DNA from 2 places in the Carnobacterium antarcticum genome. Region 1 is predicted to be linked to the other one. Evidence: riboswitches for the same ligand, from Rfam matches in the RefSeq annotation. Region 1 holds a riboswitch; the other holds the start of a gene.
What was found. A riboswitch is a leader RNA that binds a small molecule or an ion and turns the genes downstream of it on or off. The one in region 1 is predicted to bind magnesium.

Region 1 (16,048 bases):
TTATGTTCCTACTCTAATTGTATGCTTTTCATCTTAATTTCCTTTTTTTATAAAAAAATATCCCTCCAACACTTTGCTGGAGGAACATCTTGTATATTTTGATTATAGTATCGCGTTGTGAAAAACTTCTGAAACGTCGTCATCTTCTTCTAATTTATCAATCATTTGTTCTAGTGTAACTCTTTTATCTTCAGATAATTCAACAGTTGTTTGCGGAATCATGGTAACTTCAGCTTGCGCTAATGTGTACCCTTCTTTTTCTAAGGCATCACGGACTTCTGGTAAATCGGACGGGTCTGTATAAACTTCAAATACTTCGTCAGATGTTTCCATTTCCTCTCCGCCAGCTTCCAGAACGCTCATCAGCATCGTGTCTTCATCAACATCTAAACCTTCGCGTGCGATAGCGATGTACCCTTTGCGGTCGAACATGTAACTCACTGAACCTTTTTCCCCTAGTGAACCGCCATTTTTATTAAAAGCGACACGGACGTTGGTTCCTGTCCGATTTAAATTATCTGATAAAGCATGCACTAAAACAGCTGTACCTTGAGGACCATAACCTTCATAAGTGACTTCGTCGTAATTTTCGTTCTCAGTTGTAGAACTGCCTTTTTTAATGGCTCTATCAATATTGTCGTTTGGCATATTGTTTGATTTGGCTTTATCCATCACCATACGTAATGAAGGGTTTGTGTCCGGATCAGGACCACCTTTTTTTACAGCCATATAAATTTCCCTAGATATTTTTTGGAAAATTTTGCCGCGTTTTGCATCTTGTGCATTTTTACGTCCTTGGATATTGTTCCATTTTGAATGTCCTGCCATCCATATTCCCTCATCTCACATTGTATTTTGGCAAATAAGCCCTTCTCATTCTACCAAAAAACAGGTTCTTGAGCAAATCTTTCTAAAAGTGATGGATCTTAGGAGAAATAGTCCTAACGGTAATTCTTTTTTGTTCTTTTTTTGTTTTTGTGGAAAACAAAAAAGAGAAGCGCTAGCCCAATAGCTGTTAATGCGCCGACACTATCTAGGGTCACATCTTGCAACAATGGTGTTCTGTTAGGCGTAATGCCTTGGTGAAATTCATCCAGTGCTGCATAGCCGGTAGCGAGCAGCCAAGAAATAAAGGCAGCTAAACTGATGCTCGTCATTTTATTCTTCAATCCTAGAAACCAAAACAACCCTAATAAAAAATAGGTGCCAAAATGGGCAGCTTTGCGTATAAAAAACTCTATAAACTCGCTATATCCTAGCGCATCAATGCTTACCTCTCCGCTAGCATATGTAAAGTGGATCCCGCTCAGCAGATTCTTAAGCGGTTCTTTTGCTAATAGTTGATTCAGCAAAGGGGTGACCGATTGTTCTTCATACGGTTGGGAAGAACTATAAAACAATACCCCCATAATTACTAAAGCCAATCCTATAAATAGATTATCTTTTGTGGATGAACGCATTTTTACACTCCTTTCTTTCTTTTAGTTTACCTCAATTTCTTTTCTTTTCACATAAAAAAAGAAAGCCAAACCATATATAGTTTGACTTTCTTGCTGACAATAACATTAAACCATCATAGCCATTGTTTATTTATTTTAATATAAATATCTTTGACTACTTGAGTCAATACAATATAAGCTAAAACAATTAGGATCATCCATTTCCAGTAAGTTGTCGGTAAAGCTACAAAATCAAAGAATGTCCCGAATTTGCTTCCAGGGATCAATACAGCAGCCACTACAACAGCAAGGGTTGATAACGTTACGCTTAAGCTGGCTCTGCTTTGAATAAACGGAATCTTTTTCGTTCTGATCACATGGACGACAACAGTTTGAGTAATCAAACCAATCACGAACCAACCTGAATGGAATAAAGCAGCATCTTGGACCGTGTTAGCTTGGAAAACAAACCACATCAGTACAAATGTTAAAATATCAAAAATCGAACTGATCGGCCCAATGCTAAAAGTAAACTTCAATAAATCTGACGTTCCCCATTTAGCTGGTTTCATTAAATCTTCCTCATCCATCTTATCCCAAGGAATGGTTAATTGGGCGATATCATAAATAAGGTTTTGGACTAAGAGTTGAATCGAAAGCATTGGCAAGAATGGTAAAAAGGCACTGGCTACTAATACACTAAATACATTACCGAAGTTTGAACTGATCGTCATTTTAATGTATTTCATCATGTTTCCAAAAACAGTCCGGCCTTCTAACACACCGTCTTCTAAAACCGTTAAACTCTTTTCCAACAGAATGATTGAACTAGCTTCTTTAGTAATATCTGCTGCGGTATCAACAGAAATCCCTACATCAGCCGTTCTCAATGCGGGCGCATCGTTGATGCCGTCTCCCATAAATCCAACTGTGTGTCCTTTTTGTTGCAATAATTCAATGATTCGAGCTTTTTGAGTTGGATTTAATTTAGCAAAAAGATTGACTTCTTCTGTTGCATCCATCAATTCGTTGTCATCCATCGTTTCAAGTTCTGTTCCAAGAATCACACGGTTCACTTCGATTCCAACTTCTTTACAGATTTTTTGAGCGACTATTTCGTTATCGCCAGTCAAAACTTTTACATTCACACCATGTTCATGGAGCGACTTAATAGCTGTGATAGAAGATTGTTTTGGCGGGTCTAAAAATCCCATGAACCCTACTAGCACCATATCTGCTTCATCTTTAATTGAGTAAACAGCTGAATCATGAACGTTCAGTTTATAGGCGACACCTAGTGCACGCATGCCTTCTTTGTTCATTTTGATGCTGACTTCTTCCATCGTTTTTTGTAATTCTGGTGTCAACGGAACAACTTCACCGTTCAATTCTACATATTGACAAACTTTCAGCATTTCTTCTACGGCGCCTTTAGTGATCATAATTTGCTGATCCCCTGTTTTGACAGCTACAGTTAAACGGCGTCTTGAGAAATCGAATGGAATTTCGTCAATTTTTTCGACTTTTTCTAATTCAGCTTCTTCACGATTTTCACTGAAATACTCAATGACAGCGTGATCCATCACATTTTTCCAACCGGTTTGATAATTTGAGTTCATATACGCTAACTCTAAAACACGATTGCTTTCTTCGCCAATCGGATTTACATGACGTACCAAAACGACTTTGTCTTCCGTTATCGTTCCAGTTTTATCCGTACATAAGACATCCATAGCACCCAAGTTTTGAATAGCATTTAATTCTTTAACGATTACTTTTTTCTTAGACATCGTAATCGCACCTTTAGCTAAGTTGCTCGTAATGATCATCGGCAGCATTTCTGGTGTTAAACCAACAGCTACTGCTATTGAGAAGAAGAAAGCTTCGCCCCAATCGCCTTTTGAGATTCCATTGATTAAAAATACAATAGGAACCATGACAAGCATAAAGTTGATCAATAATTTACTAACATTTTTTACGCCACGGTCAAAGCTCGTTTCTCCTCTAGATTTAGAAGATTGAGTAGCAATATCTCCAAAGAAAGTATCTTCTCCTGTTTTTAATACGACTACTTTTCCTTGTCCGCTTAAAACATCTGTCCCCATAAAAGCTAAGTTATGAAGATCCAAAGCCGTTACGTGCGGATCTTCTTTTTCGCCTTCTATTTGGACAAACTTTTCAATCGGCATCGATTCTCCCGTTAATGACGATTGATTGACGAATAAGTCTTTAGTCCAAATCAAACGAGCATCTGCTGGAATCAAGTCTCCTGTCGACAGATTGACAATATCGCCAGGAACGACTTCATCAATGGGGATTTCTTTCGTTACCCCTTCTCTGGTCACTGCACAAGTGGTTTCGATAAGTTCTTTCAAAGCCAAACTGGCTTTTTGAGAACGATATTCTTGAATAAAATGAAGTCCTGCACTGAATAAAATCATCAAGCCCATAACGATACTGGCTTCAAAATCTTTAGTAGCAGCTGAGACAACTAATAAAAGTGCTAAAACATAAATAAATGGATCTTTAAATGCTTGGAGTAATAGTAGATACCAAGGAACAGGCTTTTGAGCAGCGACTTCATTTAACCCAAATTCTTCTAAGCGCTTTTCCGCTTCTGATTTGCTTAAGCCTGACTCTCCTGTATCCAACTGTTTTAAAACTGCTTCTTCTGTGAGGTAGCCTAATTCTTTTAATTGGTTGTTTTTAGATTTTTTTTCTGTATAAATGTGCTTCTTTTGATTTGCCATTATTTTTTCCTCCTTTTGCCTTACCGGAAAAAACAAGTTTGCTACACTATTATCCTAATTAAGAGGGTCATGGCAGGCTTACTTATTTTTTCTTCATCTCTCCAACAATCATCACCTGGACTATCACTACTAGAGCCTTTTTCCATACCATTCACCTCGCCTTTTTTTGATAGGTCTGCGCATTACTCTGAAATGACAATTCAAAAACTCGAAATTACGATTGAAACCCCTTTTAGAAAGAAAACAATAAAAAAGCATACACTCCATTCTGCGATAGAGTATATGCTTGAATATCCATTCTAAATAAACGATAAACGATTCCATATTTAAATACAGCTTTTTTGCACCTCAAAAAAGTTCCTTGTATTCCTTCTCCATCGTCGAGTTTTAGCACTATATGGCGTAGATTATTCATCAGCTACATTAAAAATGACCTTAATTCGATCATTCCTGTTGACCCATTGGTGTCTCTCGACGTTTTTGGGCAGCAGCGTTTTTCCATATAGGAGCCTCACCTAACAGAAGCTTTATTCATTTCATGTCATTTACTATGCTAGCTCAAAGATTTTTAGAAGTCAAGTTGCTCGACTTCTCTTCTTCTATTCTTTTAAAAGTTAAATTTATTTCAAGTTTAATCCCCTTACTGATTGGCCATTTGAATGGGTTTGTCTTAAAATCAGCGGATTATTTTTCTTTTCCAACTTTTTCACCGATAATGGTTATTTTCAAAATAGAAGCAACTGGACTATAATAAAGAAAGCGGCAATTAGAAAGGGAGTTTTTAAATGAAATACAGTATAAATTGGGATTTAGAATCTATTTTTCCTGGAGGCAGTCGTTCAACTCAACTCCATGAAAAAATGGCTCTCCTTCAAGAACAGTTAGAGGAATTATCAAAAAATGTAACCAGTTGGAACAGTGAACAAGATGGACCTGATTTCAAACACTTTACACAATTACTAGCTTTACAAGAAAAAGTAACTTTTGGTTTGTCTCAAGTCCATACTTTTATTGAAGCTGTTCAATCTGCTGATATCAATAATAAACAAGCCAGTGCTCTATTGGGGAAAGCATTCGAATTAAGCAGCTTTTCGAGCACGGTTCAGACAATTTTAGCTAAAAAAATAGTTGAGATACCTGACTCTGAATGGACTAACTTAACAAATCTGCCTGAGTTTCAACCGATTCAATTTGTTTTAAATGAAATAAGAACTCAAGGTAAAGAATTATTGAGTGAAGCTGAAGAGGCCTTGATCAATTCTCTTTCCATTGATGGATTCCAAGGCTGGAGCGACCATTACGATACATTAGTTGCAACAATTGAAATTCCATTTGAAGATAAAGATGGGCATGTAACCAACTTATCTGCGGGCCAAGCCTACAATAAAATGAATGCGGATCCTGATGCTGAAGTTAGAGAACAGCTCTTTCAGAAATGGGAAGCAACTTGGTCAGCAAAAGCTCCTTTATTCAGCGATACGCTTAATCATTTAGCCGGATTTCGTTTAGCAGATTATCAAGCTCATGGCGTGACCGATTACTTAAAACGTCCGTTAGAATACAATCGAATGAAACGTGAAACATTAGACACCATGTGGCAAGCCGTTAGCGATCATAAGCAGCCTTTTATAGATTATTTAAACCGAAAAGCCCAATTATTAGGAAAAGAAAAATTAGCTTGGCAAGATATTGAAGCGCCTGTTTTAGTTGGGAACGCAGAACCTCAAGTTTATCCGTATGATCAAGGGGCCGAGTTCATCATCGAAAACTTCAAAAAAGTGAGTCCAAAAATGGCTGATTTTGCTCAATATGCTTTTGAACACAATTGGATCGAAGCTGAAAACCGCAGCGGCAAACGTCCTGGCGGCTACTGTGCAGAATTGCCAGAAAGCAATGAATCAAGAATTTTTATGACTTATGCCGATTCACCAAGTGAAGTTTCTACTTTAGCACACGAATTAGGCCACGCTTTCCATAGCCATGTAATGAATGACTTGCCTGCTTTAAACCAACAATATGCGATGAATGTAGCTGAAACAGCTAGTACCTTCGCTGAAATGATCGTTGCCGATGCAACTGTAAAAGAAGCTAAAACAAAAGAGGCTAAAATTGGTTTACTAGATACGAAAATTCAAAACGCATTGGCAATGTTCTTGAACATTCATGCTCGTTTTATCTTTGAATCTAATTTTTATAAAGAACGCCAAACCGGTATTGTAACAGATGAACGCTTGTCTGAGTTAATGGAGGCTGCCCAAAAAGAAGCCTATCAAGATTCTTTAAGCAGCTACCATCCGCATTTTTGGGCTAGCAAATTACACTTCTTTATTGCGGATGTGCCTTTTTATAACTTCCCTTATACGTTTGGATACCTTTTCAGTCTAGGAATCTATGCTCAGTCTCTTGAAGAAAGCCAAGGATTTGAAGAGCGTTACATCGCTTTATTGAGAGATACGGCTTCTATGTCTACGGAAGATTTGGCAATGAAACACTTAAACGCTGATTTGACTAAACCCGAATTCTGGGAGGCTGGAATAGCGATTATGAAAAATGATGTTGAAACCTTTTTGACATTGACAGAAGATTTTTTAAATTAGTTTTCAAATAAAACCCGTTGCTTACACGCAACGGGTTTTTTATGGTGTTTTATGGAAACTGTTAAAATCAACTAGGCACAAAAACAGTTATGTGAGAAGCTAACACTTCAAGAGTTAAGGGCAAGTCATCTCCTGGGTCACCGTCAATATTCGTTCCTAGTTTTTCTTTTTTAGAGACAGCCACTTGGCCTGTTTTGAACCTTTCATATAAAACATCACGTGTATCATTCGTTTCTCCCTTAAGTAATTTAAGAAGCAAGGGTAATTTCTTTAGCAAGCTCGTTTTTTTTAATAAAACCAAATGCAAATACCCATCATCTGCTTTAGCTTCTGGTAACAGAGATGAAAAACCGCCTACTGAATTGGTGAGCGCAACTAAAACCAATTCAGCTTCTTGTGAAAAAGTTTTTTCATCTAAGGTTAATTTGAATGAGTAGCTTTTATTCTTTTTTGCTGCTTTTAAGCCTTCCAAAATATAAGCAAAAAAACCTAATTTAGTTTTTTGTTCTGTACTAACATTCTGAACAGCTTCAGGGATGCTTCCGATTGCAATGACATCAATAAAGTAATCATCATTGACTTTTCCAACATCTATCTTGCATTTAGCAGCTGTAGGCAGCATGGCAATGGCTTCCGCGGGATCCATAGGAATACCAAGTGCATGACCTAAATCATTAGCAGTTCCCATAGGGATAAAACCAAAGTCAGGACGATAAGCTTCTCCTGCGATGCCATTAACACATTCGTTTATTGTGCCGTCTCCACCCATAACAAAAACAGCTTCCACTCTATCTTTTGCTGCTTCATTAGCAAATCGTTTAGCATCTCCGGCTTTCTCAGTCTTTTTTACTATTAGTTTATCAAACATTTTCTCTAATGTTGCTTGGGCATTTAACGCGTACTGTTCTCCTTCTTCATTTCCTGAAGAAGGATTTATGATTAATACAGCTAAGCTCATTTTAGCCCTCCTTTATTCTTGGTATACCTTTCAAAAAAATAAATAATACGTTTTTTCAAAAGATTCTTTTACTCGCCTACTATCAGTATACTAAGTAAGTGTTCTTATTTATACAAAAAAGACCCGAACAAAACCATGGCTGGCCTTATTCGAGTCTTTTTATTTTCATTATTGTTTTTAATAACGTCCGTAACCGACAACTTTGCTTGCCCAATATCCAGAAGTATATGAAGCATAGGCAACACCGGTACTGCTTTGAGAGCCAACAAATTGTCCGCCGCCAGAAACGATTCCTACGTGGTCAATAGTTGAACCACCAAGTGAGAAGAACACTAAGTCTCCTGCTTGTGGGTTAGATACTTTCGTTGATGCATTGTATTGTGCAGAAGCTACACGCGGCAAGTTGATGCCCGCTTTAGCAAAAACATACGATGTAAAACCAGAACAATCAAAACCTGAGGTTGTTGTACCGCCCCATAAATATGGTGTTCCTAACACGCTATTTGCAGTAGACTGCAATGCAGACCATGAAGTTCCGCCTGTTGAAGGAGCTGGAGCTGGTGTTGGTGCCGGTTTTGGTTTTGGTTTAGACACTGGTTTACTAGGCGCTGGCGTAGTTGCAGCAGTGTTATTCGAGTTAGAGCTATTCGAACTAGACGAATTCGAACTAGTCGTATTTGAGTTAGCTGTTGTTGCTGGATTACTATTCGTTGATGCAGGTTGAGACGCTGTTTCCGTACTTGGAGCTGGTGTTTCTGCTTGTACTTCTGTTACAGCTTCGTCATTGCTTTGTTCTGAAGTTGCCGCAGATGCAGTTTCGTTTGCTGCTACTTCAGTAGAAGCGGCTTCTGTTGCAGCTGCTTCTTCAGCTTTTTCTTCTTCAACTTTTTTCTGTTCAAAAGCTACTTGGACAGCTTTTTCTGCAGCCGCTTGAGCTGTAGTATATTCAGTAACAGCATTTTCTGCAGCTGTTTTTTGAGCTAAGAAAGCATCTTTATCTTCTTGAGCCGTGGCCATTTCAGAAGCGAGTTGCGAAACAACTACTTCTTTTTCCAACATTTGTTGCTCAAGAGAACTTTGTGCATCTTCCAGCTGAGCAGCTAATGCATTTTGTTGAACGATTGTTTGTTCCGTTGCTGTTTTCTTTTCAATCACTAATTTTTGATCGGCTACTTGTTCTTCAACAAGGTTTTTATTGGCATCTACTAATTTACTAACCACATCTAAGCGGCCTACTACGTCTACTAAAGACTCTGCTTCAATGACGAATTCTATGTAGTTTTGAGTATCTCCATTAGTTTGGACTGTTCGAGCTTGTTGATCCAATTGTTCATTTCGTTGTTCAATTTTTTCTTCTAGTGCTTCAATTTCTGTTTTCAACGTATCCATTTCTTTTTGAGATTTTTGGATATCAGCTACTAATTTTTGAGATTTTTCTTTATTTACACTAATAGTATTATTGATTGTTTCTAATTGCTCTTGTGTAGTAATTTTTTCTGTTGCTAAACCATTTATTTTTTGTTCTGCTTCTTCAATATTTTTTTTATTTTGGTTTACTTTTTGTTCTGCTTCTTCGATTTTGTCTGTATAGGATTCAGCACCAACCGCTGTTGGCAATATAAGAGAGCTAAAAGTCATTGTTCCTAAAATAGCAATTGAAAGTAATTTTTTATTCACTAGTCTCTTTCCTCCAAATTTCATTTTTTAATCTTAAGTAAAATTTACTCTTACTTCACAAGTCATAGTATAACATGAAAGACAAGTCAGTAAGGTTTCGTTTAGATTACAATTAAGTGTCAACACTTTTAACGTTCTTTGTCTGATTATTCCTCTTCTTCTTCATTCTCCTCTTGTAAAGCATAGGTTTTATTTAAATTGACAACCTGCTTCATGATCGTTAATCAACCCAGCAGCTTGCAAGTAAGCATAACACGTCACTGGTCCAATAAAAGAAAAGTTTCTTTTTTTCATATCTGCTGCAAGTTTTTCGGATAATTCAGTTTTCACAGGAATTTGTTCCCCAGTGCTGTAGTGATTGACGATTGGTTGATAATCCACAAAAGACCATAAGTAGCGATCAAAGGTTCCCCATTCTTCTTGAACCGCTAAAAAGGATCGTGCGTTTTTGATAATGGCTTTTATTTTTAATTTATGGCGTATAATGCCGGGATTAGCCAGCAGTTCTTCTATTTTTAGTTGATCATAAATTTGGATTTTTAGTGGATCAAACCCATCTAAAGCCTCACGGTAATTCTCTCTTTTCGCTAATATAGTAGACCAGCTCAAACCAGCTTGCATGGTTTCAAGAATCAGTAATTCAAACAACTCTTTGTCATCATGATGTGGCTTCCCCCATTCATAATCATGGTAATGTTGATCTAATGGCGTTTTTGTTGCCCAAGTACATCGCATCCTATCGTTCATCCTTTCTATCTTCCTGTCTTTTACGATCGGTTTAGTGCATTGATTTTTTTAAATCGGGTCAGCTCAATTCATTTTAGCTTAAAAAAACACTCTCTGCTATTTTTTAGGCCTTGCTTTCTTAAAATAAGTTAGTGTATAATATAGTGTCAGATAGTTTGTTTATTTCATTATAAAGTTTATTAAGTAAGTTATTTAGGAGGATTTACAATGTCTAAAGATTATCGTGTATTGCTTTATTACCAATATGTTCTTATTGAAGACCCAGAGCAATTTACAAAAGACCATTTAGCATTTTGTAAAGAAATTGGTTTAAAAGGTAGAATCTTAATCGCTTCAGAAGGTATCAATGGCACCGTTTCGGGAACGTTCGAACAAACTCAACGTTACATGGATGAAATGCATGCTGATACTCGTTTTGCTGATATGGTTTTTAAAATTGATGAAGAAAGTACAGAAGCTTTCAAAAAAATGCATGTTCGCCACCGGCAAGAATTAGTTACATTAAACTTAGAAGATGACATCGACCCCAATGAAATCACAGGGGAATATTTGGACCCTAAAGCCTTCCGGGAAGCCATTTTAGATGAAGGTACAATTGTCATTGATGCGCGTAATGATTATGAATATGATTTAGGGCACTTCAGAGGTGCAGTTCGACCGGATATCCGCTCTTTTCGTGAACTCCCTCAATGGATTCGCGACAATAAAGAAGAGTTCATGGATAAACGTGTTGTAACTTATTGTACAGGCGGGATCCGTTGTGAAAAGTTTTCAGGTTGGCTAGTCAAAGAAGGATTTAAAGATGTCGGTCAATTACATGGCGGCATTGCTACGTATGGTAAAGATCCTGAAGTCCAAGGCGAGTTATGGGACGGTCAAATGTATGTATTCGATAGTCGAATCAGTGTACCTGTAAACCAAAAAGAACATGTGATTGTTGGTCGGGATTGGTTTGATGGTTCTCCTTGCGAACGGTATGTTAACTGTGCAAACCCTAAGTGCAATCGTCAAATTTTAACTTCAGTTGAAAACGAGCACAAATACTTGCGCGGCTGTTGTTACGATTGCCGAGTTGCATCAGAGAATTTGTATGTAAAACACAATCATCTAAGCCAAGAGGAAGTTAGTGAGCGTTTAGCTGAAATTGGCGAAATATTGCCAACTTCTAACTTCTAAAAAATAAGGAACTGGGACTTATCCCAGTTCCTTATTTTTATACAATTTTTTCGGTGCAATCATATTTTTTATTGCCTGCTTTTATTATCCTAAAATCAGCGCATCATCACTAACACGATTGCCGCTGTTTTTATGAAACAATTCCAATAAATCAGGAACTGTCATTTTCTTCTTTTCAACACCCGAAACATCAACAACAATTTGCCCATTATGCAACATAATCAACCGGTTGCCATATTCAATCGCATTTTCCATATTATGTGTGATCATCATGGCTGTCAATTTTTCTTCTTGAACGATTTTATCGGTCAACTCTAATACCATCTGACTTGTTTTAGGATCTAGAGCTGCCGTATGCTCATCTAAAAGAAGCAACTTCGGTGTTTCTAAAGTAGCCATCAACAATGTTAACGCTTGGCGTTGCCCGCCAGATAATAAACCAACTTCCATTTTCAAGCGGTTTTCTAGCCCTAAATCTAGTTGTCTCAATCGTTTTCTAAATAGTGTCCGTTGCTTTTCTTTAACACCTAACGAGAGCCCTCTTCTTTTCCCGCGATTATAAGCAACAGCTAAATTTTCTTCAATGCTTAATCTTGTGGCCGTCCCCATTTTAGGATCTTGGAAAACACGACCGATATGTTTCGACCGTTCTGCTGTTTTTTTGTATGTCACGTCTTCCCCATCTAAGAAAATGCGCCCTTCATCAACAAAGAAGCTCCCTGCAATACTATTTAATAACGTTGATTTCCCTGCTCCGTTTCCACCAATGATCGTCACAAATTCTTCTTCTTTAATCGTTAAATCCAACCCTTTTAACACATGGTTTTCATTGATCGTTCCTGTCTCAAAGCTTTTGTGAATAGCTTGTACTTCTAGGATAGCAGCCATTTTATTGTACCCCTTTCTTTTTTGCATATGGAGATTTTTTCAAGATTTTTCCAGACTTCTTTTTCAGCAAGGGTGTTGAAAGAGCAATCGCTAAAATCAGTGCTGAAAACAATTTGATATCTTGAGGATCAACTCCCAGCTGCAGCACCAAATCGATGATCAAGCGGTAAACCACAGCTCCAATAACGATCGTCACTAAACGTTTTGCAAATGATAAGTTATGGAAGATGACTTCTCCGATAATAACGGAAGCCAATCCAATAACGATTGTGCCAATTCCCATGCCAATATCCGCATAACTATTGTTTTGCGCAATCAATGCACCGGACAAAGCAATCAAGCCATTACTCAACATATACCCGATAATTTTCATAGCATTAGTATGAATGCCATTTGCTTCACTCATGTCTTCATTGTCTCCTGTTGAGCGAATAGCTAAGCCTGTTTCCGTATTAAAAAATAAGTATAAAACTAAAATCACCAGCAGTGCTACCAGTGCTCCAACTGCTAATACAGCTGTCCGGCTGTTCAAACCAAAGCTTTGCATAGTCCGCATCAATGTTCCTTGTCCAAGTAGCGTCACGTTAGCTTTTCCCATGATTCTTAAATTAATGGAATAGAGAGCCGTCATTGTCAGTATTCCGGTCAGTAGAGCGGGAATTTTCAGTACTGTATGCAAAAGTCCAGATACCGTTCCGGCCAACATCCCCGCAATCAGTGCTGCAATGGTAGAAAGCCAAGGCGGAATTCCAGCAACGATCAGACTGGCACAGACAGCTGCCCCTAATGGAAAACTACCTTCAGCTGTTAAATCGGCAATATCTAAAATTCGAAAAGTTAAATACACTCCGATTGCCATGACCGACCATAATAACCCTTGTGAAATACTTGATAATATTATACTCATAACTGTAAAACTCCCCTTTTTTCTTCCTTATTCCGGACTGACAATACTTGCCGGATCGATTCCTAAAGCTTCAGCGATTTCTTCATTAATAACGAGTTCCAATTTATTCGATGTTTCTACGGGCAGTTCAGCTGGATCTGCTCCATCTTTAATAATTTTCAATGCCATCTTGGCCGTTTGTCTTCCTAAGTCTTCATAATTGATTCCATAGGTAGCTAAAGCTCCCGTTTCAACCATCTCTGCTGCACCGGCTACAACTGGTAATTGATACTCCAGAGTAATTTCTTTGATCGTCGGCATTGTGCTGGCCATTGTATTATCCGTTGGAATATAAACTGCCTCAACTTCTTGAGCTAGTGTGGTCATAACTTGCTGCACATCATTCGTTGTCGTTACAGTCAATACCTTTACATCTACTCCTTTGGCTTCAATTGATTTTTGGGCCATGTCTGCTTGGATTTTCGAATTAGGTTCACTCGAATTGTAAATGATGCCAACTGTATTTGCTTCAGGTGCAATGGATAGTAATAAGGCTACTTGTTCTTCGATAGGAACAATATCGCTTGTCCCTGAAATATTCAGTCCTGGCTCTTCGTTGCTTTCTACTAAACCAGCATCAACTGGATCAGTAACGGCTGTAAACAAGATCGGATCTTCTGTAGTTACATTGGCTAACGCTTGAGCTGCCGGAGTTGCAATGGCTAAAATAGCATCATTTTCACCAACTAAGCGTTCACTCATGCTTTGCAAGTTGGCTTGATCTCCTTGTGCATTTTGATAGTCAACCGTTAAATTTTCTCCTTCAACATAACCTTCTTCTTCTAATTCTTTCAAAAACCCTTCACGAGCTGATGATAATGAATCATGCTCCATATATTGTAAAATTCCAATAGCCATTTCGTTATCTTGACCGCTCTCGGTCGAATTCCCACATGCTGCTAATACCAAGCCTGTTGCTAACGTTATTAATCCCATTGCTAACTGTTTCTTCATTATATTTTCCTCCTAGATTAACGTTCTTTTTCTTGCTTTGCTTCACGGTACCTCAATTTTCCTTTTCGGCCTAAAAAAGAAAATATAAAAAATTAAAACCCCCACTTAGATTTAGTACAATCTAAGTGGGGGTTTGGGATTATTTTTATAAAAAAAATAAGCTCATCATACATCACCTAGACTTCACTATCATCTATGTGACGCATTAAGCTCAATACAAAATGCTTTAGCCATCATAGATACAAACATCGCTGTTTCCTGTTTGCATCCATAATAAATTATGTTTACAAACAGTCTATAAAATAGCTAAAGAAATAATTATTCAATTGGAGGTGGATTTTTGGTTGACAATTCATAATGAATCCCTCACAATCTGCATTTGATGTGTTTAAGTATAGAAAATAACTTTCACTTTGTCAATTGTTTTATTAAAAAATATTAATCTGACTGTTACTTAATCTTTACTTACACAGCTTTAAGCAAGGTCTTTCATTGCATTTTCTATTTTTAATGGTGCTTTTTTTGCTATTCCTTTTTTTCAAAAGTTAGGTTTTTTTATGACTTTTTGATATAATCAACAGAGTAACTTTGTTTAAATTATGAATATGAGGTGAACTTAATTTGAAAGAACCAAAAAGGAGTACCACTTCTTTGCTCTTAGAAAAAGTTAAAACTTTTTTCATTGATGCTAAACAAGCCGCTAAGAAGAAGTGGGTTGCTTTCAAACAAAAACAAGCTGCTAAAAAAGAGACAACTGATAAAAATTCGTCTCAACCATCAAATGCAGCAGAACCGTCAGTTGATTCTGCTTATCGCAGCAAGCCAAAAACACACCAAACCGAACCAGAAACACTTGATGATAAATTCATCGCATTTTTATTAGCGATCAAAGGATGGGTTGTAATGAAATGGCGAGCTCTGAAGAAAAAATTCGGTAAAAAAACTTCTAAAGGAAAACACCGGCAAACTAAAGATGAAAAGAATCCAACATCTTCTGAAAATTCTTTATTTTTTGGGTTTAATGTAGGGTACACTGTTTTCAAAAACCTTTTTATCACACTTATTGTCGTTATCTTGATGGGTGTGGCCTTCGGAGGCGGAGCTGGACTAGGTTACTTTGCTTATCTCGTTTCTAATGATGAGCCCCCTACTTATGAAGAAATGAAAGCTGATATCGAAAATCTCGAAACCACTTCATCTGCTTATTATGCCGGAGGAGAATTGATCAGCGATTTAAAAACGGACTTAAAAAGAATAAAAATCCCATTAGCGGATATGTCTCCTCTAATTCAAAATGCCATTATTGCTACTGAAGATGAATACTTTTATGACCATGAAGGAGTTGTTCCAAAAGCTGTTGTTCGTGCGTTAGCTCAAGAAGTCAGCGGAGCTACTAATGTTTCTGGAGGTTCAACACTTACTCAGCAACTCGTAAAACAACAAATCCTAACAAATGAAGTTTCATTTAAACGAAAAGCAAATGAAATTTTACTTGCTTTCCGACTTGAAAATTACTTTTCAAAAGATGAAATTTTAGAAGCCTATTTAAACGTTTCCCCATTTGGACGTAATAATCATGGTGAAAATATTGCTGGGCTTCAAGAAGCAACATCCGGTATCTTCGGTGTTGCTCCAAATGAAGTCAGTTTACCGCAAGCTGCTTTTATAGCTGGGCTGCCTCAGAATCCGATCGTCTATAGTCCTTATACCCAATATGGAGAAATTAAAGAGGATTTAACAACGGGTATGGCACGTAAAGACGAGGTTTTGTTCAGAATGTACCGTGAAGGCTATATCAGCGAAGATGAATACAATGAAGCAAAAAATTACGACTTAGCACAAGATTTTATCCAACAAGATACTTCAACTCAGCAAAAAAATTCTTATCTTTATGACAAAGTTGAAAAAGAAGCACG
Region 2 (16,048 bases), 590 kb from region 1:
CGCTTCGGCCTCATCGAATGTCGTCAACAATTCTACAGCAGGAGCAGCCTCGCCTAAACGCCCAATCGCATTCAACCGAGGGGCTAAAATAAAGCCAATCGTCTCTTCATCTACTTCTGATTGCTTGGCTCCAGCCACCTTGCATAAAGCAGCTAAACCCACTCTTTGCGATTCTCTTAAAACAGCTATTCCTTGCATGACCAAAGCCCGGTTTTCTCCTAATAAAGAAACTAAATCCGCCACGGTACCAACAGCTACTAAATCGAGTAATTCAAGTGGAACTTCACCCAGTAAAGCAGTCGCCAGCTTAAACGCTACTCCTACTCCTGCCAAATCTTTAAATGGATAGTGGCCATTTGGATGACGGGGATGAACAATTGCATAAGCCGCTGGCAAGATTGCAGGCAATTCATGATGGTCGGTTATGACTACATCAATTCCTAACTCATTGGCTTTAGCAATCGCCTCATGTCCTGAAACACCATTGTCACAGGTAACGATCAACCCAGTTCCAGCTTCAATCAATTTTTCAAACGCCTGAGTATTCGGACCGTAACCGTCGCTAAATCGATTTGGAATATAAAAATTTACTTCTCCGCCAATCATTTCGATGGCTTCTTTCAAAACGGCCGTACTTGTGACACCATCCGCATCATAGTCGCCATAAATAGTGATCAGCTCACCTTTTTCAATTGCTTCCATAATACGGGAAACGGCTTTATCCATATCGTGCATGAGAAAAGGATCATGAATCCACGTCTCATCGGGCTTCAAAAAATGCTGGATTTCTTCTTCTGTCTCTAAGCCCCTTTGTAAACACAAAGTCGTAAATAATGATGTGAAACCTAATTTCCGGCTCAATTCTTTTTCATGTTCTTTGTCCATCATCGTTTCTTTTACTTTCCATTTTGTATGTGCTTTTAGCAAATCGTTTCACTCCCAACTTTCATATTATAGCAAAGAAACCTCCTGAAATGTTATTTAAAAGTCTAAAACAAACAGAAAAAAGCTTTCCTAATAGAAATCAGGAAAGCTTTTCGTTTCACTTTAAGGTTCCACGATACAGACACCGATCCCGATTAACCCAGGACCCGTATGAACACCTAGTGCTGGGCTAATTTGACCTTCGTAAATTTTATCAAAAAGAGGCAATTGTTTTTTAAGTTCAGCACGAATGCCCGCAACTTGACTTTCAGCAGTTTTTCCGCCATAAGCAATAGCTAAATGGTATTTTTTAGCCGTTCCTGCAAATTCAACTGCTAAAGAAATTGCTTTTTGAACACTTTTCTTGCTGCCGCGTATTTTAGCGACGGTATCATAAACCCCGTCTTCATTGCAGGTAATAATAGGTTTTAAATTTAACATATTACCCAAGACAGAAGCGACCAAACCGATTCGACCACCTTTTTGCAGATACTCTAACGTTGGTACGTGGAAAAAGATTTTAGACTTCGCAACATCTTCTTCTAATTTAGTTTTGATGATTTCCCAATCCAAGCCTTCTGCAACATAAGTATAGGCTTGGACAGCAATCAACCCGCTGCCGATTCCGATATTTTTTGTATCAACTGTGAAGATATCCAAATCTTTAAACTGTTCCGCCACTACTCGAACCATATTGTTTGTGCCGCTCAGTCCACTAGAAATAGTGACACAGATCACTTTTTCAAAGCCTTCTGATTGAATTTCTTCCAGCATTTCAGTGATGGTTTCGCCGCTCGGCAATGAAGTTTTAGGTATTTCTTCTTCTAACCGATCATATACATCTTGCGCTGTGATATCCACATTATCAGTGAATTCTTCATTATTATAGATAATTTTTAAAGGAATAACTTTCATATTTCCTAACTTAACGATTTCTTCAGGGACATTGGACCCAGAATCGACGAGAAAAGCAATTTTTTCTTTGTTCATAATTATCTCCTCACAGTTCAGTTTCTTTTTTTTGTTTGGTCTCTTTCCTATTTGCTGTTTTTTCTTGAGCAATCAAAGATAACGTTTTTTCAGTAACGATTTTAGTCGCTACCGCTATCGTTGCAGTGCGAACAACTAAATTAGCCATATCTGTATCATTTGGCATCAACGGCAAAGGGTGTCGATCTTTTTTCTCCAAATGTGAAGCGATAGCTATCAAAGCTGCTTCTTGTTCAGTACAAAACAAATCATACGCTTCCCGAATGCCGCTGATTGAAGCTTGATAGATAATTCCTTCTTTAACTTCTGGAATAGTCAAGACTTGTTTCAAAACAGAAATCGCAATTAGGTACGCTAAATGTTTTTTCTTATATCGCTTTTTCACAGGAGCTGGAATCAACCCTAATTTCACATAATTATTTACCATTGACGCCGTAATGATTTTTTTCTGTTGACTCGGATTAAACACAGAAAGATAAGTATCAATCAAAGTCAGTACTTGATCCATGTATAAATCAAAATCTGGCAAGTCTTCCCAACGCGGAAACCGAAATTGAGTAATTTCTTTTGTCCAGGCTATTAATTCTTCTTCTATTTTATTCATGTAGTCACCTATTCTAACAATTTAATTACCCATAGTTTACCATAAGTCAGATAACTAGACAAACTAGTTATTGAAACTAGATATTTTTTTGAAAAGCACTTCGAAGAATCAGCACCTAAAGGTAACCGCATACATAATAGCGTGGTTTAAACTCCTCTTGCAAGAAGAGGAGTTTCTTTTTTTATTTTTTAAAAATACCAAAAGGTTTGCCGATTGGCAAGAAAGTATAACCAAAATGTCCATTTAAAACTGCTGCCGCACTTCCATAAAAAGCAAAGATAGCAATCAAAAACTCAGCAATAGCAGCCATCATGTGAAAGAAGTTTTCTGCAATTCCAAAACTTGACATAAACAGCCCTAAGAAAAGAAAAGCAATCAATAAGAAAATCATAAATAAATTTTTATTGGTTTCCATCGCTCCCAATGTCATAAACACAGTGAAAACAAAGTAGCCTAAGAAAGCCACACCTAATTGTCTAGGGTCATACATTGCCTGAAAAGCAGCTCCAAATAAACCGTTTTGAACCATCCAGCTCATTCCTGTTCCTAACCAAAATAAGCCGTAAGCTGCAAAAGCTGTTGCTCCAAATAAATTGTTGTGTTTTGCATCATATGACGAAGCAATCAACTGCCCAATTCCACCTAGCATAAAAGCCCAAGGGACGATACCGGAAACGCCGTTAGTCCATCCTAATTTTTGTGTAGAAGCAACTAATGTCACCATTGCTAATCCAAATAATCCAATTGCTGTTGGATCTATTATTACCTGTTTAACCTGAACATGTTCTTTTTTCACTGTATGCATACTCCTCTGTTTGTAATATCAACTTATTCAAAGTAGCATCTCCTACAGCTTGAGTCAATAACACTTTGATTGATTTCGCTTTCAATCCTTTAAACCGACACTTTGATTCACAAGTTCTCTTTAGATTGGTTAAAATCTTTTAGATAGAAAAGTACTGTTTTAGGTTTGCCCTAAAAAGAGCAGCACCAAACGTCTTGAGATACGTTTGGTGCTGCTTCCAGATTTTTAAAGCACATGGAGTAGTTTTGTTGCTACGCTAAAGTAAATCAATAACCCCATTGCATCATTGATGGTCGTGATGAAAGGACCAGAAGCAATAGCAGGGTCAATTTTCAGTCTGTTGATAAGAAAAGGAATTACAGCACCCACTACAGTAGACAAGCTTAAGGTCACAAAAAGAGAAAACCCAATAATCACTGCTAAAACTAGATTCTGATAAAAGATACATACTACGAGTGCTAATACTATTCCCGCAGCTAACCCGATTATCATTCCTGCTACTAATTCTTTTAGTATATTCTGCCAAAATTCTTCCTTGGTTCTTTTTTCTCCCATAGAAATGTTTCGGACCGCTACTGCCAATGACTGCGTTCCTACATTTCCGGCTGAATCCATAATAATGGGGATAAAAGCAGCAAGCACTACAACTTGATTCAAAGTTTCTTCAAAAGAACTAATTAAAGAGGCACTGATCATTCCCAAGAAAACAAGGATGATGATCCACGGCATCCTTACTCGAGCAGTTTGCCAAGCGCTTTCTTCTCCTCTTTCCATTTTGCTTTTAGTTTTTCGGATAGCAGAAAATTCATTAAAATCTTCTGTAGTCTCTTCAACTAGAATATCCATCACATCGTCAACAGTTACAATTCCTAACATCACATCTTCATCGTTTAAAACAGGAACTGCTAGTAAATCGTAATCTTGAATCATACGTGCAACTACTTCCTGGTCATCATTGATTCTCACAAAGGTTAGCTGGGTAAGCATAACGTCTTGAACTTTTGTATCTTCTGGATGAAGAATCATGTCACGAAGAGACAAAATACCTACCAATCTGTTTTCTTTATCTAAAACATAAATATAGTAAACCATTTCTGTTTCTTTAGCAAAGATACGCACCATTTTTACCGTCTGCTGCACAGTGTTTTCAGGAGAAACACTGATAAATCCTTTAGTCATAATGGATCCGGCAGTCTCTGGCTCATAGGCAAGCATTTCTTCTACTCTGCTTCTTTCTGCTGCATCCAACTGGTTTAAGAGAGCCTGTCTTTCTTCGTCATCTCGGTAGGATAAAAAATCCACCACATTATCTATCTCCATATAATGGAATAAATTCGCAATATATTCAGTTGAAAAGGCTTCATAGGCTTCCGTTTGATCAGCGGGATCCATCCATTCAAATAATTCCGCAAACTCTGACGGTTCCAAGAAACTCTCTACTTTTTTCTTTTTTTCAGTATATAGAAGATGGAAGAGTTCTACTTGGTCATTTGTATGGAGTTTTAAGAATAACTTACGAAACTTCTTACGATTATTTTCCTTCGCAGCTTTAAAGATTCCTTCATAGTAATTATTTTTTCTATCATCAATTCTTTTCATTAAAATCATTCCTCTCAGGAAGGCTCCTCAAACGAGCTTCTCCTTCTTGTAATAGTTTATGTAGCGTATGGATGGGATGTTTTTGATTTGTTTCATCTGTCGACAAGACGGAATAGAATCCATCCGAACCACCTCCCTTAAAGGATTTTATGATAAGGCATCAAGAGCAAGATAGGAGCAAAATTATTCTTCTGCTCCTATCTGTCTTTAAGATAAAATAGAAACAAAAAAAACACGCTCCGAAGGGCGTGCAAAACAATTGCTGGGCAAGTTGCTTCAAATGGGCTTAATCCCCGCACCCCTTCATTGAGTTTCAGCACTGTACAGCATAGGGTCAGACCCAGCTACGTTAAAAATTTCCTTAATTCGAAAATTCCTGTTGACCCGTTGGCGTCTTTGGACGTTTCTGGGCAGTAGCTTATCTCTGGTACAGTAGCCTCACCTAACAAGGCTATTTAATTCTATCTATCTTATTCATTGTAGGACAAAAAAAATTAATATTCAAGCCAGCTCTTTTTTAATGATGCGCTTTAGTCTTTTCTAACTTTGATCTGTCTGAATTCTATTCTATATTAATCGAGTAGGAGGAGCCTTACGGCTCCGACCTCTCACACCACCGTACGTACCGTTCGGTATACGGCGGTTCAATAACTTAAGTATCTCTGCTGGAAAAGTTGGTTCAGGTCTTTTAGACCCCAATTTACCAGCTTTTTCTTCGTAATCGCTCGGTGAAGTGTGTGGGTACGGGTCATACGCCAATACCCTTTTCTCGTATTAGCCACCTTCCATGCTTCTTCTTTCTCTATTCCATACTTTCTTAACATACGAAATTTAGTCGATACTTTGTTCCATCGTTTCCAACATAGTTGTCTCAATCGATGATTTAGCCAATGAGCTACGCTCTTGATAAAGCTTTTCATATCTCCAATTCCATAATAATTAATCCAGCCTTGTGTATAGAGGTCAATTTCTTTTATAATTTGTTTGAATGTACCAGGACGTTTTCGGCTCGTTAGTTTTCTGAGTCGGTTACGGAACTTGAGTTTAGCCGCCTTAGATGGGCGGCTTCTGACTTTCCCTGTGTTTTCCAGATAGTGAAACCTAGAAACTTAGCTTTAGCTGGAGTAGTCACTTTACTTTTTTCCGTATTAATCTCCAACCGGAGGTTTCCCTCTATAAAGGTCGTCACGCTTTTTAAAACTCGTTCTCCTGCTCTAGGTGTTTTCACATAGATACAAAAGTCGTCCGCATAACGTACAAACCGGTGTCCTCGCTTCTCTAATTCTCTATCTAGTTGATTTAAATAGACATTAGCGAATAGTGGAGAGATAACTCCACCTTGAGGGGTTCCTTTATAATTCTCAATAAAGACATTGCCGTCCATAATTCCAGCTTTAAGAAAATTCCATATTAACCGCAACACTATTTTATCTTGGATATAGTAGTTGAGGTAATTCATCAACTTCTGATGATGAACTGTATCAAAATAGTTACGCAAATCACAGTCGACAATCGTTTTGTATCCTTCGGATACATATTGTTCTGCCTGTTTAATCGCTTGATGAGCGTTCCTGCCTTTCCTAAAACCATAACTGTATGTCGAAAAGGAAGGGTCAATGATGGGTTCAATCACTTGTAGAATAGCTTGTTGCACCACTCGATCTCGCACCACAGGAATTCCCAAGTTTCTTATACCACCGTTATCCTTAGGGATAGAAACCAGCTTAACAGGTTGTGGTTGGTAAGTTCCTGCTCTCATCTTCTCTATCATTTGCTGACCATATTTTATTAAGTGAGCGTCCAATTCATGAACGGTCACTCCATCGATACCGGCAGCTCCTTTATTTTGATACACTTTCTTGCTGGCTGACTTTAAATTATCTGAATTAGCGATTTGATTGATTAATGAGATACTATCTTGTTTCATCATATCGTTACTGTAGCTCTCTACACTCTCTTGTACTCTTTCGTTTCCAACTTATCCCTCCAAGAGTAGCCATCTTTCGGTCTATACCACGATGTTTTCTGTAGTCGTGAGCTACATCCACCTCCTTGTTTATTCCAAGATTATTATTGTTCTGCCCTACAGAGAACTGTGTTCTCCTACTATGGCGTCTGCTGACTTCTCACTATTCGTTGTTACTACGGTATTTACCGCTAGTGAGACCTCCCCGGGTAAGAGTTATAACCTTCCACTCATGTCACTGCCTCATTTACTGTAGGAGACTCGTGCAGTATCGGACTTCGCTTTGTTTGGCAAGCTCGTCCAGCTTCCTTCGGATTCTTTCTCGCGAAAGACACCCTTGCTATTCGCTAACAGTTCCTACTGCCAAGCCTGTAGTGGACTTTCACCACCAAGTTATCACCCATGCCGGGCGCACCAAAAAAGATTGAGACAAAAAATTGTCCCAATCTTTTAAAGGAAGTTATTTCTTTCATACCCTAAAAATAATCCATTGTGTTTTATTTGTTGTCTGGTGTTGCATGAGTCATTCGATCGATCAATTCTTTTTCTAAACTGTTGATTTTATTTTCTTGTTCAATGATTTTAGCATCTTGATCGTTTAATTTTTGTTCATATTCCATTCTCACATTATCTAGTTCATTTTGTTTCGTTTGGTCTATTTTGGATAATTCATCTTTATAATTTTTAATTTGTTTCTTGGTCTTAAAAGCAGAATTCGTTGCAATCAACACCGTTATCAGTGCCCCAATAAATAAAGAACCTAAGATCACCATGATCAGCGGCCACGACACCATTGTAAAGCCAAAGTTAACTGGAACCGCTTCTACATTCACTACTGCAAATAAAGCAATCATTAAAACTAATATAATAGCTACCACAATGCCCCACTGTTTTTTCATTTTATCTTCCCCCTTTTACTAAAAATAAAACTGAAACTCTGCTCAATTTCTATACATTGATTTTAGCATAACGGGGTTTCTTCCCCTAATGAAAACTCTTTATTTATTGTTAAATAGATTCAATGCTAAAAAATCTCCTACTTTCGGAAATAAGTAATACAATTTTCCAGCTATTTCCATAGAATAAGGAAGATTTAACTCTCTTTTAGACGTGCCCATCAAAGCCACGACACGTTTTGCAACAACAGTAGAATTTAAGACCATGCTTCCAACTTTTTCTAAATATTTTCCGCTTTCATCTGCAATATCAAAGAAGTTGGTTTCAATTGGTCCTGGATTTACAGTTGTAACAAAAACATTTAAAGGTTTTAACTCCAATCGTAAGGCATTTGAGTACCCTATGACAGCAAATTTTGTAGCTGAATAAATACTTGACTTCGGAGTTGCCATTTTGCCTCCTTGTGAAGCCACATTGATAATATGGCCTTGACGTTTTTCTGCCATTTGGATAGCGACTAATTGAGTTACATACATCATTCCCAAGACATTTACCCTAAACATATTTTCAGCAACACTCATTTTAAAGGTCAATGCTTCTTCAAAATGGCCAAAACCAGCATTGTTAACTAAAATATCAACAGCGCCTACTTCTTGATGGATGGTTTCAATAACCGTCTGAATTTCTTCTGGATCAGAAACATCCATAGCATAGGCGTAAGCTGCTTTTCCAGAGTAGTTTGCACACTTCTTTTTTACTTCTGCTAGTAAATCCATCCTGCGAGCACTGACCACTACGATTGCACCTTGCTTAGCTGCTTCATAAGCGATTTGTTCCCCTAAACCAGTGGAACCTCCCGTAATAAGTACAATCTTATTCGCTAAGCCGTTTCGCTTGTTTGCCATATCTTACACCCTCATTTCTTAGTTGTCGTTCTTTTTAACGGAATATCAATTTCTTCAAAATCCTTTACGATATGAGTCTGTTTAAAGATTTTTTGTGCTTCTTTTTCCAATAGATGAACATCTTTTCCAAGGTAGCGAGCGCTGATATGAGTTAAAAGCAGTTGTTTAACGCCTGCATCTAAAGCAACTTCAGCTGCATCCAGATTCGTTGAATGGTTGTAGTCACGAGCCATTTTTCGATCAGATCCTTCAAAGGTGCTTTCATGTACCAATACGTCAGCATTTTGAGCTAAAATAGCACTATTGGCAGTTTTTTTTGTATCTCCTAAAATAGCGACCACTCGTCCTTTTTGTGTTTCTCCAATAAAATCTTGACCGTTAAAAATCCGACCATCCGCTAAAGTAATGGTTTCGCCGTTCTTTAACTTTCCATACAGCGGACCAAAAGGCACTCCGGCTTCTTTTAATTTTTCAACTTTCAGACTTCCTTGATGATCAGCTTCTTCAACTCGGTAACCAAACGATTGGATGCCGTGTTCTAGCGGCAAGCATGAAACCTTAAATTGTGCATCTTCAAAAATCACACCTGCTTCATGAATTTCATGAAAATTTAATGGATACTTCAAAAAAGTACCTGAAACTTTCAAACTGGTCAACACAAAATTTTTGATGCCTTTTGGTCCGTAAATCGTTAATGGGTCTTCTCCCCCTTGAAAAGCTCGGCTGCTGATCAAACCAGGCAATCCAAAAATATGATCTCCATGAAGATGTGTAATAAAAATCTTATTTATCTTACGCGGTTTTAAAGTAGTGTGCAGAATTTGCTGTTGCGTGGCTTCTCCACAATCAAATAGCCAAATACTGTTTCGTTCTTCTAACAATTTTAGTGCAATGCTTGTGACATTGCGATGTTTTGCCGGAACTCCTGCACCGGTTCCTAAAAATAATAATTCCATTTTATCCTGTCCCAACTGTGTCATATTTTTATTGAATAGCAATAGTGCTCAAACGATTCACTTTATTTTAGCAAACTTCACTTGAATTAGCGATAAGCACTTACTCGTATCAAAAAAGAACCCAATAAGATGTCGCCATCCATTGGATTCTTCTTTACACTATTCAAATTACTGCTACTCAACAAACTCAAATTCATATTTCATAATACGAACTGTATCTCCGTCTACTGCGCCTCTTTCGCGCATTTCTTCATCAATGCCCATAGCTCTTAATTGACGAGCAAAACGTCTGATGGATTCATCGTGGCTGAAATTAGTCATCTTGAACAGTTTTTCAAGTTTCTCACCAGAAAGAACCCATGTAGCATCTGGATCTCTTGTGATTTCATACCCTTTTTCTTCTGGGGTATATTTATAGAGTACTGTTTCTTCTTCTTGATCCAATTCTTCTAATTGGAATTCCGAAGTAACGTCCAATATGTCGGCTGTTGCATTCAATAAATTGCTTGTTCCTTTATGAGTGACTGCCGAAATCGGGAAAATTAAAATATCATCGTCGTATTCATCTTTTTTCAGTGCTTGTATTTTTTTTCTGAAAGCTTTTAAATTTTCTTCTGCTTCTGGCATATCCATTTTATTCGCAACAATTAATTGAGGACGTTCCATCAACCGTAAATCATAACTTTCTAATTCGTTATTGATGGTTACATAGTCATCATAAGGATCTCTTCCTTCGCTGCCGCTCATATCAATGACATGCAGAATAACTCGTGTCCGCTCAATATGACGTAAAAACTGAATCCCAAGCCCAATACCCTGTGAAGCCCCTTCAATCAGTCCTGGTAAGTCGGCCATAACAAAACTTTTGCCATTGTCCGTTTGAACCATTCCTAAATTAGGAACCAATGTCGTAAAATGATACGCTCCGATTTTAGGCCGGGCTGCAGAAACAACAGATAGCAAAGTTGATTTCCCCACAGATGGGTAACCAACTAATCCAACATCCGCTAAGACTTTTAATTCTAGTTCTAAATTGCGTTCTTCGCCAGGCTCACCATTTTCAGCAACTTCTGGTGCTGGGTTTCTTGGAGTAGCGAAACGAACATTGCCACGTCCGCCGCGTCCGCCTTTTGCGACAACTAAGCGTTGACCATCATGAATCAAATCGCCTAGGACAATACCTGTATCTATATCACGCACAACCGTACCAGGCGGAACTTTAACTACTTTATCGCCTGCCCCACGACCGTGCATACTTTTACTCATTCCATTTTCGCCATCTTCAGCTTTATAGTGACGCGTGAAACGGAAATCCATTAACGTACGGAGACCTTCGTCTACGACAAAAATCAAACTTCCGCCTTTTCCGCCATCTCCACCTGCTGGTCCGCCATCCGGCACATACTTTTCGCGCCTGAAAGCAACCATGCCATCGCCGCCTTTTCCGGCTTTCACATTAATTGTTACTTGATCTAAAAACATTGACATCGTTAGTTTCCTCCTCATTTTTTTGAGTTTATGAGAGTTTCATTTTGATTTATCTTTTGGGTTACTCTTTAGATGTAGCGATAGTTCTTGCTGTTACATTTGTTCCAAGATGTAATCAAGATTGTTCTTCATCACGTATTCTCTAAAAAAAGGAAGTATTGTTCAGTATACCCCATTCTAATCCATTTTCTATTGTACGTGTGTTTTACTTGTTTGTCTATTTAAATCAAATAAAATCAACAGATAATTCGCTTCTTTTTTCAATGTTCTTCCATAAAAACGATTCCTCTTCTTTTTTTAATACAAAAATCATTTCATTTTAACTATTTAAACTTTGGCTCATCTAGCGTATAATGAAAAAGGACTAATATAAAAGGACGTGAAATGCGAAACATGAAATCAACTAAACTTCTGCTCGGAGGTCTCTTATTCATCATAGCCGTAGCTATGATTATTTATGGTGTCTTTTTTCTGATTCCTAGTCAACCAACGACTTCATCAACACAAATAAGTTCGACCTCCCTTTCCACAACAAAAGAAACAATCCATTCCTTTCCACAACTGTCAACAGATATCGCTGAAAATGAAACAGCGGTAGATATGGTAACTTCTATGGGGACCATCAAAATCAAACTTTTTCCTGAATTAGCGCCTAAAGCAGTAGAGAATTTTATTTCCCTCAGCAAAAAAGGCTATTACGATGGAACCATTTTCCATCGTGTGATTCAAGATTTTATGATTCAAGGTGGCGATCCTGAAGGAACGGGTACAGGTGGCGAAAGTATCTGGAGAGAACCATTCGAAGTAGAGCCTTCTGATCAGCTTTATCATATTAGAGGGGCGCTTGCGATGGCAAAAACCAATGCTCCTATTTCAATCGGCAGTCAATTTTTCATTGTTCAAAATCAACAAGACATGTCGAGCTCTATAGCAGATACTGTCCCTAATGAAATAGCTGAAGCTTACGAAAAAGGCGGTTATCCATCATTGGATGGCCATTATACTGTTTTCGGTCAAGTCATTCATGGTATGGAAGTTGTCGACGCCATCGCTGCTTTAAAAACTGCTAAAAATGATTTGCCTATTGAACCTGTAACAGTAGATTCTATTGTCGTCCATGAATAAGAAACGGTGAAGCGGAAACTAAATTCTGCTTCACCGTTTTTTTATTTTTTATTTTTTTCAGCGGCCTGATAGGTGCCGATGACTTTAAAAAAAGAACTCGTTTGGTGAATGGTTTGCAATGCTTGTTGAACTTCTGGCATGTTTACGTTTCCTTCAAAATCAATGTAAAACAGATAATGCCAGGGTTCATTGGCGACTGGACGAGATTCGATTTTTATCAAATTCAATTTGTTTTCAGCGAAGTGGTGCAACAAATGATGCAGCGTCCCCACTCGATGTTCAATTGAAAAGAGAACACTAACTTTGCTGCATACATCAGACGATTCTAACCGTTTTGATAACACAATAAAACGCGTGCTGTTCTCATGTTGATCATTGACCTTTTCTTGAAGTACAGTAAGGTTGTATCGATCTGCAGCTCGTTTACTGGAAATAGCAACTTTGGTAAGGTCTTTTAATTCGCTGACTAATTTGGCACTCTCTGAAGTACTACGATAAGGTATCCACTTCCACTCAGGATGCTGATTTAAAAAAAGCATGCTTTGTTCAAAACCCTGTGGATGAGAATAGACTTCAGCGACGTTAGCAAGTTCGGTGTCCTGGAACCCAACCAAATACTGGTCTACGTGGATGTATTGTTCTCCAACGATGTAAAAATCGTATTGAGTTAATAAGTCATAAATTTTTGTAATAGCTCCTGTCGATGAGTTTTCAATCGGCACAACCCCATAGTCAATGTCATTTTGTTCAATAGCTGAAAAAACATCTTCGAACTTAGTAAAGTAATGTGGTTGTTCAACCGAACCAAAGTAACTCAACATGGCTTCTTCACTAAAAGATCCTTCTGCTCCATAACACCCAACTTTAGGATTTTTTTTAGTTTTTTTAGAAGAAGCTGGAACAAAAGGCAAGTCCAACGGTTGTTCTGTGCTGGAGTTTTTGTTTTGTAACCTTTTTGAAATAGCCATCAGCTGTTGAAAAAATAAAGCTAGTCCTTGTTGATAAGCAGAATCCACCAAATAAGCTTGGTTTTTACTAATAACTTCTGCTTCTCTATTTTCATTATAGATGGGTAAGTGTTTAGCTTTTTTATATTGGCCGACTTTTTTGACCGTCTCCATTCGCTGTTCAAAGAGTTGGGTCAGTTGCTGATCGATCTCATCGATTTTTTTTCGGTACTCTTCAATTTCTGTCATTTTGCGACCCCCTTTTGCTAAAGCATCAGATCTAATATTCCAATAGCTGTTACAGCTTCAATAACTGGCAAAACTCTTGGAACGATGCAAGGATCATGTCGTCCTTCGATCACTAGCTCCGCGTCTTTTTTTTCTGAAATGTTGATCGTTTGCTGTTTTTTTGTAATCGATGCAGGAGGTTTTACAGCTGCGCGAAAAACAATCGGCATCCCGTTTGAAATTCCTCCGATGATTCCGCCGTTATGATTGGTAGCCGTTTTAATTTGATCCCCTTCATAGTAGTAAGCGTCATTGCTCTGTGAACCAAAAAGTTCTGTAATGGCAAAGCCTGTTCCAAATTCAATTCCCTTGACTGCTGGAACAGAGAACATTAAATGAGCGAGCGTTGATTCAATAGAATCGAAAAAAGGATTGCCGTATCCGGCTTCTAAACCTAAAACCATACATTCTACCGTTCCGCCAACAGAATCACCCTCTTGTTTTGCAGCTAAAATCAGCTGCTTCATCTCTTCTGCTTTTGCTTCATTAAAAACAGGCAATTGTTCTGTCTTAAATTTTTCTAGTTGCTCTTTAGTTACGGTAGTTTCATTGAAGCTGATATCTTGAATCGTACCGATGCTCTTGATATGCGACCCAATCATTATGCCTTTTTCAGCTAGTAGTTGTTTGCAGATCGCTCCAGCAAAAACCAAAGGAGCGGTGATCCTTCCCGAAAAGTGACCGCTGCCGCGATGATCATTGTGACCGCCATAACGCACGTGTCCAGGGTAGTCTGCTTGCCCAGGACGCATAATGTTTTTCAACTGACTGTAGTCTTTAGAACGGGTATCCTGATTGCGTATAATCGCGGTTAAAGGAGCACCTGTTGTTTTCCCTTCAAACAACCCGCTTAAAACCTCAGGTAAATCAGATTCTTTCCGAGGGGTGGTTAAATCATTTTGACCTGGCGCTCTTCTAGCCATTTCTACTAATACTTCATCCCAATCAACTTCAAAACCCGTTGGCAATCCATTGATCACCACTCCGATTCCAACCCCATGTGATTCGCCAAAAATAGAAATTTTTAATTTATTTCCCCAAACACCGCTCATGGCTGTTTCCTCCTAACATAGTATAATCTTCCCAAAAATGAGGATAAGATTTTGAGACACATTCAGCATCTTTCAAGACGATTGGTTCTTGGCAAACGGTAGCTGCAATGGCTAACATCATAGCAATACGATGGTCTTTGTGACTCCAAACTTCAACGCCTCCAACAAGCTGCTCAACTCCTTCAATAATCAACCCATCTGCTGTTTCAAAAATTACTGCTCCTAGTTTAGATAATTCACTGGTAACAGCTTTTAAACGGTCGCATTCTTTGATTCTTAATCTTCCTGCATTAATAATTTCTGTTGTCCCTTCGCTCAAAGCAGCAACTAAAGAAACGACGGGAATGATATCAGGGCATTGTGAACCGTCAATTAACGCAGCTTTTAACCTGCCTGTTGGCTTGCCTTCTAAAGCGTGAGGAGTGCTTAATATTTCAACACCCATTCGTTCCAAGATGGCAATAATTTCTCGATCGCCTTGTAATGAATGGGGCTTTAAGTCTTGAACGACAACTTGATTTGCTAGTGCATCTGCACATAAGAAAAAGGCAGCTTGCGAATAATCTCCTTCAATTCGATACTCTTGTTTTTGATAACGCTGATTTCCTTTAATGATCAATTCACGATAGTCATTGTTCAAAACCTCGATACCAAAAGTTTGCATCATACTTAATGTTAAATCTATGTAACCTTTAGATTCCAATTCTGTTGTGATGACGATTTTTGAATCATTCTTTAACAGCGGCAGTGCAAATAATAAACCAGAAATAAACTGTGAACTAACATCGCCTCGTAATTCGAATAAATCAGGTTGTAAGTCTCCATTGATCGTCAAATGCAATTGGTTTGCTTGTTTTGTGTAGGCAATTCCTTGCCTATCAAAAATTTGATAATAGGGCTCTAACGGACGTGTGCCTAAATTACCTCTGCCGATAAAACGTGTGTCGCCTTCGAATAGAGTAGCGATTGGAATCAAAAAACGCAGTGTTGAACCTGATTCGTTACAGTCGATTGTCCTTGACTGGTCTTTTTCGAGCTCATTTACTGTTTCAGCTTCCCAGTCGATACCTGCTACTTCCAAACCAGCTTCTTTTCTATTGAAACTGGCTCCTAACGAGCGCATGGCTTCAATGGTAGCTATAATATCATCAGAATGTTCAATGTTTGTCAACAAGCTCTTTCCTTCGCTTAACGCTGCGCAGATCACGGCTCGGTGGGCCATACTCTTAGAAGGAGGAACTGTAACGGCTCCGGACAATTTAGCTGGTGTTAGAATTAAATCCGTCATTTGCTCACCTCTTTTTAACTATTTCTACTTATTAAACCTACCTATTTAATTCACAAAAAATGTGGCGGTTGTTTCTTCCAAATACGATTTTCCAATAGTTTTTAATAAAACAACTTTTAAAACCCCGTTTATATTCTTTTTATCAAGTGCTACATACTCCAATACTGCTGCATAATCTTTGTGTTCTAAGGTGTAGGGCAAATGATATTGGATC

Region 2: linked by a shared signal. The riboswitch ahead of mgtE (magnesium transporter) and the one ahead of mgtA (magnesium-translocating P-type ATPase) in region 1 are both predicted to bind magnesium.

Annotation. Positions count from the first base shown of each region.
Region 1 covers NZ_CP010796.1:2,457,116-2,473,163, reverse strand. Annotated here, with positions in the region: gene NY10_RS11715 (YebC/PmpR family DNA-binding transcriptional regulator) at 103-828, opposite strand; gene NY10_RS11710 (VanZ family protein) at 942-1,460, opposite strand; gene mgtA (magnesium-translocating P-type ATPase) at 1,574-4,189, opposite strand; M-box (ykoK) riboswitch at 4,554-4,719, opposite strand; gene NY10_RS11690 (M3 family oligoendopeptidase) at 4,975-6,786, shown strand; gene NY10_RS11685 (diacylglycerol/lipid kinase family protein) at 6,854-7,744, opposite strand; gene NY10_RS11680 (C40 family peptidase) at 7,922-9,421, opposite strand; gene NY10_RS11675 (DNA-3-methyladenine glycosylase I) at 9,611-10,168, opposite strand; gene trhO (oxygen-dependent tRNA uridine(34) hydroxylase TrhO) at 10,376-11,344, shown strand; gene NY10_RS11665 (ABC transporter ATP-binding protein) at 11,429-12,232, opposite strand; gene NY10_RS11660 (ABC transporter permease) at 12,234-13,139, opposite strand; gene NY10_RS11655 (ABC transporter substrate-binding protein) at 13,167-14,132, opposite strand; gene NY10_RS11650 (transglycosylase domain-containing protein) at 14,784-16,048, shown strand, end outside.
Region 2 covers NZ_CP010796.1:440,550-456,597, reverse strand. Annotated here, with positions in the region: gene recJ (single-stranded-DNA-specific exonuclease RecJ) at 1-927, opposite strand, end outside; gene NY10_RS02420 (DegV family protein) at 1,048-1,914, opposite strand; gene NY10_RS02415 (DUF1836 domain-containing protein) at 1,925-2,518, opposite strand; gene NY10_RS02410 (acetate uptake transporter) at 2,700-3,314, opposite strand; gene mgtE (magnesium transporter) at 3,549-4,922, opposite strand; M-box (ykoK) riboswitch at 5,216-5,379, opposite strand; gene NY10_RS12745 (group II intron maturase-specific domain-containing protein) at 5,567-5,902, opposite strand; gene ltrA (group II intron reverse transcriptase/maturase) at 5,935-6,852, opposite strand; gene NY10_RS02395 (LapA family protein) at 7,386-7,787, opposite strand; gene NY10_RS02390 (SDR family NAD(P)-dependent oxidoreductase) at 7,887-8,690, opposite strand; gene rnz (ribonuclease Z) at 8,702-9,646, opposite strand; gene obgE (GTPase ObgE) at 9,821-11,128, opposite strand; gene NY10_RS02375 (peptidylprolyl isomerase) at 11,528-12,259, shown strand; gene pheA (prephenate dehydratase) at 12,301-13,455, opposite strand; gene aroC (chorismate synthase) at 13,473-14,546, opposite strand; gene aroA (3-phosphoshikimate 1-carboxyvinyltransferase) at 14,524-15,834, opposite strand; gene aroB (3-dehydroquinate synthase) at 15,880-16,048, opposite strand, start outside.